Regions from separate parts of the Rossellomorea sp. NS-SX7 genome, predicted to be linked through region 1. Evidence: predicted binding sites of a transcription regulator. Region 1 holds the regulator's gene; the other holds the start of a gene.

Region 1 (4,569 bases):
TATTAACTATTTCTCTAAATATGTTATACTATTTTTAGTTAATGAACATATAAGTATAACATTAATATAGAGGGGAGCCGGATTTATGAAGGCGAAAATTGCGATTAACGGTTTTGGACGTATTGGAAGAATGGTTTTCAGAAAAGCGATATTGGAAGAAAACTTAGAGGTTGTGGCAATTAACGCAAGTTACCCCGCTGCGACACTGGCACATTTAATTAAGTATGACACAAATCATGGCACATTCGATGCCGAAGTACTGACTGAAGATGATGCCATCATCGTAAATGGAAAGAGAGTTCAATTATTAAGTGATCGTGATCCAAAAGCATTGCCTTGGAACGAATTGGACATCGATATTGTCATCGAAGCAACCGGGAAATTCAATTCCAAGGAAAAAGCGAGTCTTCACCTGGAAGCCGGCGCGAAAAAAGTGATCCTTACAGCTCCAGGGAAAAATGAAGATGTGACGATTGTCATGGGAGTAAATGAAAGCGCATTAAATATCGAGGAGCATTCAATTATTTCCAATGCATCTTGTACGACTAACTGCCTGGCTCCTGTAGCCAAGGTGCTGGATGAACAGTTCGGGATTGAAAATGGACTGATGACAACCGTACATGCCTACACAAATGATCAGAAGAATATCGATAATCCACATAAAGACCTTCGCAGAGCCAGAGCCTGCGGCCAGTCGATCATTCCTACTACTACAGGTGCTGCGAAAGCGTTATCACTCGTGCTTCCGCAATTACAAGGAAAGCTGCACGGAATGGCTCTTCGGGTGCCGACTCCAAATGTGTCACTTGTTGACTTAGTGGTAGACGTGAAAAGAGACGTAACGGCAGAAGAAATCAATGAAGCATTCATCACTGCATCTTTGGGCTCATTGCAAGGAATTTTGGAGTATACAACTGAACCATTAGTATCAATCGACTTCAACACAAACCCGCACTCTGCCATCATTGACGGATTATCGACGATGGTGATGGGCGACCGTAAAGTAAAGGTGCTTGCATGGTATGACAATGAGTGGGGTTATTCCTGCCGAGTCGTCGACCTTGCTAAATATGTAGCGGCAAAAATGGATGTCAAAACAGAAGTGAATGTTTGAAAGAATCGAGAAAAACAATAAGGAAGATCATTCGAACGTCCTCCGGGGCGTTCTTTTCTTTTGAGAAAATATTTCCAAATCAATGATCTAAAGCCATGAAAGATAGGTGTTAGATGGAGCATTTGTTAAGGATTTTGGATTAGGTATATCCAGCTGTTGATTGGAGTGGAAGACGAAGACTCCTGCGGGAAAAGCGAGTTAGGTGAGACCCCGCAGGCGAAGCCGAGGAGGCTCACCAACCGCCCGCGGAAAGCGAAGTCTTCCACGGAAATCAACAGCGGCATTAAGAACCATAAAAAACTTTTAAAAAATTTATTGCAAAAGAATATCAAACAAAGTATACTATTTTTCGTGAACTTCTTAATGGCAGATGAATACTGATTTAGCTACTTAAAGGGTTAGGACCTCTTCGGACTAACTTTCCCCCGTGGTAGTTAAGATTTTGCTAAGGGATTCGTTCATTTTGACGAAAAAAATTATGTCAAAGGGGGAAACGATCAATGGAAACAATGGGTCGTCATGTAATCGCAGAACTTTGGGGCTGTGATTTCGAAAAGCTTAATGATGTTGTAGGAATTGAAAAAACGTTTGTAGATGCTGCACTTAAATCAGGTGCTGAAGTCCGTGAGGTAGCCTTTCACAAATTTGCTCCTCAAGGTGTGAGCGGTGTTGTGATTATTTCTGAATCACACTTAACCATTCACAGTTTTCCTGAACATGGTTATGCAAGTATCGATGTATACACGTGCGGTGATTTAGACCCTAATATTGCTGCTGATTATATTGCAGAAGCTCTTGGTGCAGACACTCGCGAAACAATCGAGCTGCCTCGTGGAATGGGTCCTGTTCAAGTGAAAAAATCACAGGCTCAAGCACTTTAATAGCGATAACGTAAAGAGATGCATGATGGTGCATCTCTTTTTTGATGTGTTTTACTGAGGATTGGTCTTGCTAGTAGCGTTAAATGCGACTTGGAAGGTGCTTGAAATGAAAAGCTGGGGCTTTGTATGCAGCTGAAACCTTCGTAGGTGGGATATCTGCCGTTTTTTCATTTTATCTGCCATTATTTTTGTTTATCGTCCAAAAAGATGTTTTATCTGCCAAAAATTCAATATATCTGCCATTCTTCAAAATACGACAATTTCGCGAATCACTTTCCGAAATTCGCAACCTGCTCTTCCCCACACTCACATCCAAACTCCCAAAAGGGTCCGCCATTCACCATCACCAATTTCCAACTCACCATTTTTCGTGTAAAATAAGGGTAAATAAAGGGAGGCAGTTAAATGAGTGGATTAAAAACCCTATTAAAAAGATTTCAATCAGAATGTGAGACATCGGATAAACATGAAGATCCGGATCTGCGTTCTCACTATTATAAATCAATGCATGGAGCTGCATATAATGCCGTTCTTGACTTATTTTCTTCTTCAGAATATGAGGTCATCTCAGAATCTAAGGAACGAGGAGAAATTACGGTAAGGAAAAATGGGACGCCGCGTCTTTTTATCGTCGCAACCGTGATCACTGTCCGCCCCCTTGAAACAGCGGTCGACTTCAAGGTAAGTGCAGATAAAGGAAAGATTTTTGGTACATATACAGTGTTGAAAGCTCAGATCAGACATTACTATGGAAGGCTGAATAGTCAATTGACAAAGGTAAAATAACGGTAATTCCGTAATAAGCTTGTTTAAATGACAGCTTTTTAATATGATAAAAGTAATAGTTTGTTAAAACGGAGCTGATATTATGAAATGCCCGTCATGCCAGCATAATGGGACCCGAGTAGTCGATTCCCGTCCCGCTGACGAAGGACGCTCGATCAGAAGACGAAGAGAATGCGAAGAGTGCAATTTCCGATTTACGACATTCGAAAAAGTGGAGGAGCTTCCATTGATTGTCGTGAAAAAAGAAGGCGTTCGTGAGGAATTCAGCCGCGAAAAGATCCTCAGGGGATTAATCAAGGCGTGTGAAAAGAGACCTGTCCCTCTGGAAAGCTTGGAGAAAATCTCTATGGATATTGAGAAGGAGCTCAGAAACCAGGGTGCGTCAGAAGTGGAATCTGTCAAAATCGGCGAAATGGTGATGGATGAGCTCGCAAAGGTTGATGAAGTAGCGTATGTACGGTTTGCATCTGTTTATCGACAGTTCAAGGATATCAATGTGTTTATAGATGAATTAAAAGAATTAATAAAAAAAGAGTAAAGAGGTGAGCTGAAGAGACATTCTTTAGCTCTTTTTCTCGTTATTATTTCGCTCTTTACGTATGTGTTGTCTTTTTAACCACATGAAGTTACCGGAGTTTTGGTATTTTCAAATGAACGAACCTTGCTTCGTCTTGGTAGAGTTAAAAATTCAACCTCTTGTCCAAGTACGAGAGTAAACAGCTTATAATTTTGAAAGGTAGAATCAGACGATGAAGAAGCATTGGAATGAAATACAGCCGATCGATCAATACACCGTTGCGACACATGGGATGCTTCAGGAATATGACCGGAAGATCATTACATTTCTATATCAGCCGTTAATCGGTGCTGTCCCCTACAGCCTGTTCATGAGCTTATGGGGGGAAGTCGAGGAAAACAGGTTATGGTCCATGGAATCTGCCCATTATCATTTGATGAACGTTCTTTCGTTAAACCTGCAGGAAGTGTATGAGGCAAGGTTGAAGCTTGAAGGCATCGGGCTATTGAAGGTATATGAGAAGAAAAACGACGGGGAGCGCAGATTTGTTTATGAATTACAGAGACCGCTCTCACCCCAGGAATTCTTTCATGATGGCATGCTGAATGTGTATCTTTATCAGAAAATCGGCAGGACCCATTATATACGTTTGAAAAATTTCTTTACCGATCAGGCTGTAGAAAAGGATCAGTACAGTGAAATCACCCGCTCATTTCAGGATGTTTTCACTTCAGAACAGAACATCAACTTCCTGCAGCATGATGCAAATGCTGATTCGGGAACTGGCTCCGGAAGGCAGTTCATTCAATATGAGAAAGGATCCGAACTGCCCCTGGATAAGGTGGATTTTGATTTTCAGTTACTGCTCTCGGGCCTATCAGAGGCTATGGTACCAAGAAAAGCATTCACTGTGAATGTAAAAGAAACGGTCATTAAATTAAGCTATTTATACGGTATCAACCCCCTGCAAATGAAAAACCTCGTGTTAAGCTCAATGGATTCTGAAGACGAAATTGACCTTGAAATGTTAAGGAAAGCAGCGAGGGATTGGTATCAGCTCCAAACTGGGGACCAGCTGCCTGACTTGGCAGCACGCGTCTCGTCTCAGAGAGAGGTTAAAAAGACGGACAAGCCGCTTACAAAGGAAGATGAGCTCCTGGAATATCTTGAAACCACGTCACCTAAGGATGTATTGGCGGATATATCAAACGGAAGCAATCCTTCCAAGTCCGATCTTCAAGCTGTGGAGGAAGTATTGATGTCACAGAAGC
Region 2 (4,569 bases), 320 kb from region 1:
ACTTCAACCGTTTTCTTCAGCTTGTCAAAGTTCACTGTCTTCGTATCTTTGTCTGCAAATTGAGCCAGGTTGACAGCCGCAAGGTTACACACTGAAAATGGTGCGAGCGGTTGTTCCCCGCATGGGTTGGTTGCCACGACTTTTTGACCGTATGCTTTTGCATTTGTCATGTCATTGGCATTGTCGATAAAGAAAATACCCGGTTCAGCTGAATAAGTGGCACATACATTGATTAGATTCCATAGTTCTTTGGCTTTGATCTTCCTGTATGTCCTTACTTTGTATCCAAGCTTCTCCCATTCTCGTACATCGCCGATATTATGCCATTCGTCGTTATAATATTTCATTTGTTCTGCATCATAGCTTTCGACATCCGGGAAGCGCAGATCGTATACCTCATCCTTCTCGACCGCCTCCATGAAATCACTTGTCAGGCAGACAGAAATATTCGCTCCTGTCAGGAATTCCGGGTTATGTACACTGTAGGTACCACCCGTCCGCAGCTTTTCCTCGGCACTTTTGATGATCTTCTCGTCGAAACCACCGTACCCAGGTATTTGTTTATAGTTGATGATTCCCTGATACATCGCTTCTTCCTGCTCTGTAAGGGGAGTGAATTTCAGTTTATCTTCTGCAGCTTTCCTGATATTCTCATCTTCTGTATTCTCAAGCAGATAGCGCAGGATACGCGGGTTCTGCATTTTAGAAATGATGAATTCGATGATATCAGGGTGCCAGTCGGATAACATGATCATTTGTGCACCGCGTCTTGAACCGCCTTGTTCAACCAGGTGAGTCAGCTTTGCAATATCATCCAGCCATGATACAGATCCAGATGATTTACCGTTGACCCCTTTGGCCAAAGTGTTGCGCGGACGAAGCGTCGATCCGTTCGTTCCGACACCGCCTCCCCTGCTCATGATTTCCATGACCTGCTTACGGTGCTCAGAGATCCCTTCACGTGAATCCTGTACAAATGGCATTACATAACAGTTAAAGTAGGTTACATCAGTCCCCGCACCCGCTCCGTACAATACACGTCCTGCAGGTACGAAATGCAGGTTGACAAGTTCATGATAGAACTTTTCAAACCATTCTTGTTTCTTTTCAGGAGTTTTTTCTACTTCCGCCAAGCCTGTTGCGTTTCGCTTTGCAATTTGTTCGTAGTAGACTTCCAAAGGTTTTTCAATGACATCCAGTGTACGTGTCACAACGCCCGTTTCGATTTCCTGCGGTTTATCGATCGCACTTCTGTATTCCTCTTCGATCCAGACATCCGCTTTTTTGTTTTCCCAGTCAATGGCAGTTATATAGCCAAGGCCCCTGGCCGGGAATTTCGGGTCCTCCTTGATTGTCAATACGACAAAGTCGCCTGCTGATAGAGTGATCTTCTCAGTGTCTTTGAAAGAGTAGCGGTCAATCATTACCAAGCGGGATACACCTTTGTGAGTGGTTTTCATATCCGGGGTGATAGGATGTACTTGGGGGAACAATCCGATATCCTGATTCAATCTTTCTTTGTTTAAATTCATCGTTTTCTTCGACGCAACAGCCATACAGACAACTCCTTCTACCTTAAATAATTCATTTATCATTAATTAGCTTGTTTACCTTTAACAATTAATACGTTATCACAGGCTCAATCCAAAATCAATAAATAAACACAATATATGGTGTATAATATATTTTTCGACACACCATATATTGTGTTGAGGTCAGATTTTTATTTATTTGTCAAACTCCTAATAAGCAGAAAATAATAGAAAACCGGAGAATCTCATAGATAACATTCCTATTTTAAACGGAAATCTATTATTTTAAGAGTTGCTAAACTTTCAACTTCAGAAATAGTTGGTAAAATAGGAAAAAAGCGACACGCATCGCTTTTTTCCTAACAAAATTTTTTAACGTTTAAAATTCCACTCATCTGATTCATATCGGGTTTTTGCCAGGTTTTCTACATATTGTGTTTCTTCCTCTGACAGGACATATGGTTCGAGATGGATATCCAACCCTTCTTCAAAACCTTTCTTAAATGCTTCTTTCGCCATGTCCATCGTAATTCTTTCACGTGAAATCTCATTCATGGCAACAGCTTTATTTTTGAACGCTTTTTGCATACGCTCCTTCACCCGTTCTGAAGGGTACTTAAACAAGCTGAACAGCTTATCTTCATCTAGATCCAGAAGGATGGATCCATGCTGAAGGATGACACCTTTTTGACGTGTCTGTGCACTGCCTGCAACCTTCCTGCCTTCCACTACCAGTTCATACCAGCTCGGCGCATCAAAGCAGACGGCGGATCGTGGATTTTTCAATCCTTCCCTCTCTTCCGCTGTCTTCGGGACAGCAAAGTAGGCTTCTAGTCCAAGACCCTGGAATCCCTTCAGAACTCCTTCTGAAATGACTCTATATGCTTCCGTTACGGTTTTAGGCATTTCTGGATGTTCTTCAGATACAATAACACTGTAGGTGAGCTCCTCATCGTGAAGGACGCCTCTTCCTCCGGTCGGCCTCCTTACAAAGCCCAGGCCGTATTCCTTCACGGCATCCATATTGATTTCCTTTTCGACTTTCTGAAAATATCCAACAGAGAGCGTTGCAGGATCCCATCCATAAAAACGGATCGTCGGAGGAATCTTCCCTTCACTGTGCCAATCTAAGAGCGCCTCATCGAGCGCCATATTATATGAGGGTGAACAATTGCCTGAATCGATGAATCTCCATGTTTCTTTTGACATTTTACATACCTCTTTTATTTATGAACTTCTATCATCACTATGTATTCAATCCGTTACTAGTCTACCAAATCCTTCTCGAAAAACAAAGGAAAACGGATTGGTAAGTCTTTGCTTTAGGTTCCGTCAAAAACTGCTCTTTTTCAAACAAAATAATGAGCCATACGTTTAGTTTGCAGCGGATAATAGTAAAATTGCGATATTTTCCAGAGTCGAAAGCAAGATTGGGGAAGAGCTTTGCTGAAATAGTAAATTTCTTTTGATTCTGTGTTAAATGATGAATATAATAGTAGATAGTGCATTTGAAGAAAGGAGCATGAAAGCAAGATGGATGGTTTATTTATTCTTTTAGTCGTACTTGGCGGGATCATCGCTTATTCGCTATTTACGTACTTCAATCAAAAAAGAGTGGTCAATACATTGACAGAGGAAGAGTTTAAAGCAGGTTACCGTAAAGCTCAGCTGATCGATGTACGCGAATCCAATGAGTTTGATAACGGTCATATTCTTGGTGCCCGCAATATCCCTCTTTCCCAAATGAAAATGAGACAAAAAGAGATCCGCAATGATCAGCCTGTATACTTGTACTGCCAGAGCGGCATGAGAAGTGCACGTGCAGCACAGATGCTTCACCGCAAAGGCTACCGTGATCTTCACCAGCTGCAAGGCGGATTTAAAAAATGGACAGGTAAGATCAAGCATAAAAAATAAAGAAAAGCGGAGGCGGCTCGTTCAGCCCCGACAAGCGTTGGAGGTCCGCCCAATGAAGTCGCTCTTTGACTTCATTGGGCGGACCGAAACGTCTCGAGGGGCTAGCCGCCGGAGCTGGACAATTCCCAGACTAAAAATTTATTCTTAATTTAAAAGAAAAAGGATTGCCGAATTCGGCAATCCTTTTTTTGTTTCATACTCTACTGCACTAAACGCCCGTCCCTCGGCGCGTTAATGTGTTACTGCGCCGCTTCTGGAGTGTATCGCAGGATCGGTTTTCTTGCTGCAAGGGTTTCGTCCATTCTTTTTACTACAGTCGTATGTGGTGCTTCCTGGACGATCTCCGGTGTTTCTTCTGCCTCTTTTGCGATTTGGATCATGGCATCGATGAATGAATCCAATGTTTCTTTAGACTCTGTTTCAGTCGGTTCGATCATCATGCATTCCTCTACGTTCAACGGGAAGTAGATCGTTGGCGGATGGTAACCGAAGTCCAGCAGCCTTTTCGCAATATCGAGTGTACGGACGCCAAGCTTCTTCTGGCGTTTACCGCTGATGACGAATTCATGTTTACAGTGACGGTCATATGGAAGGTCAAAATGAGGAGCCAATCTTCTCATCATATAGTTTGCATTAAGGACAGCATTTTCAGTTACCGCCTTTAACCCGTCAGGCCCCATCGTGCGGATATACGTATATGCACGGACGTTGATGCCAAAGTTACCGTAGTAAGGCTTCACGCGGCCGATGGAATCAGGACGATTGTAGTCAAATTCGTACTGATCGCCGTTTTTAACCAGTACCGGTTTAGGCAGATAACGGATCAGATCTTCTTTCACTCCGACCGGACCGCTTCCTGGTCCTCCACCGCCGTGTGGCCCCGTAAAGGTTTTATGGAGATTTAGATGAACCACATCAAAGCCCATGTCTCCAGGTCTTGCCTTCGATAATACCGCATTCAGGTTCGCACCATCGTAATAAAGTTTGCCGCCTGCTTCATGAATGATGGAAGCCATCTCAAGGATATTTTCCTCGAATAATCCCAGTGTATTCGGATTAGTGAGCATCAGAGCTGCAGTATCTTCACCTACCACGCGCTTCAGATCATCCAGATCCACCA

What was found. The regulator NrdR, encoded in region 1, represses ribonucleotide reductase genes. The targets are predictions, from matches to a motif close to AACACNATATATNGTGTT.
Region 2: the regulator NrdR is predicted to act here: its motif matches at 1,694-1,711, upstream of ACUXV2_RS12765 (vitamin B12-dependent ribonucleotide reductase).

The regions. Positions count from the first base shown of each region.
Region 1 covers NZ_CM128249.1:2,868,489-2,873,057, reverse strand. Annotated here, with positions in the region: gene ACUXV2_RS14410 (glyceraldehyde-3-phosphate dehydrogenase) at 86-1,114, shown strand; gene speD (adenosylmethionine decarboxylase) at 1,615-1,995, shown strand; gene ACUXV2_RS14400 (cytosolic protein) at 2,401-2,781, shown strand; gene nrdR (transcriptional regulator NrdR) at 2,864-3,319, shown strand; gene ACUXV2_RS14390 (replication initiation and membrane attachment family protein) at 3,531-4,569, shown strand, end outside.
Region 2 covers NZ_CM128249.1:2,544,045-2,548,613, forward strand. Annotated here, with positions in the region: gene ACUXV2_RS12765 (vitamin B12-dependent ribonucleotide reductase) at 1-1,556, opposite strand, end outside; gene ACUXV2_RS12770 (lipoate--protein ligase family protein) at 1,905-2,741, opposite strand; gene ACUXV2_RS12775 (rhodanese-like domain-containing protein) at 3,066-3,449, shown strand; gene gcvPB (aminomethyl-transferring glycine dehydrogenase subunit GcvPB) at 3,689-4,569, opposite strand, start outside.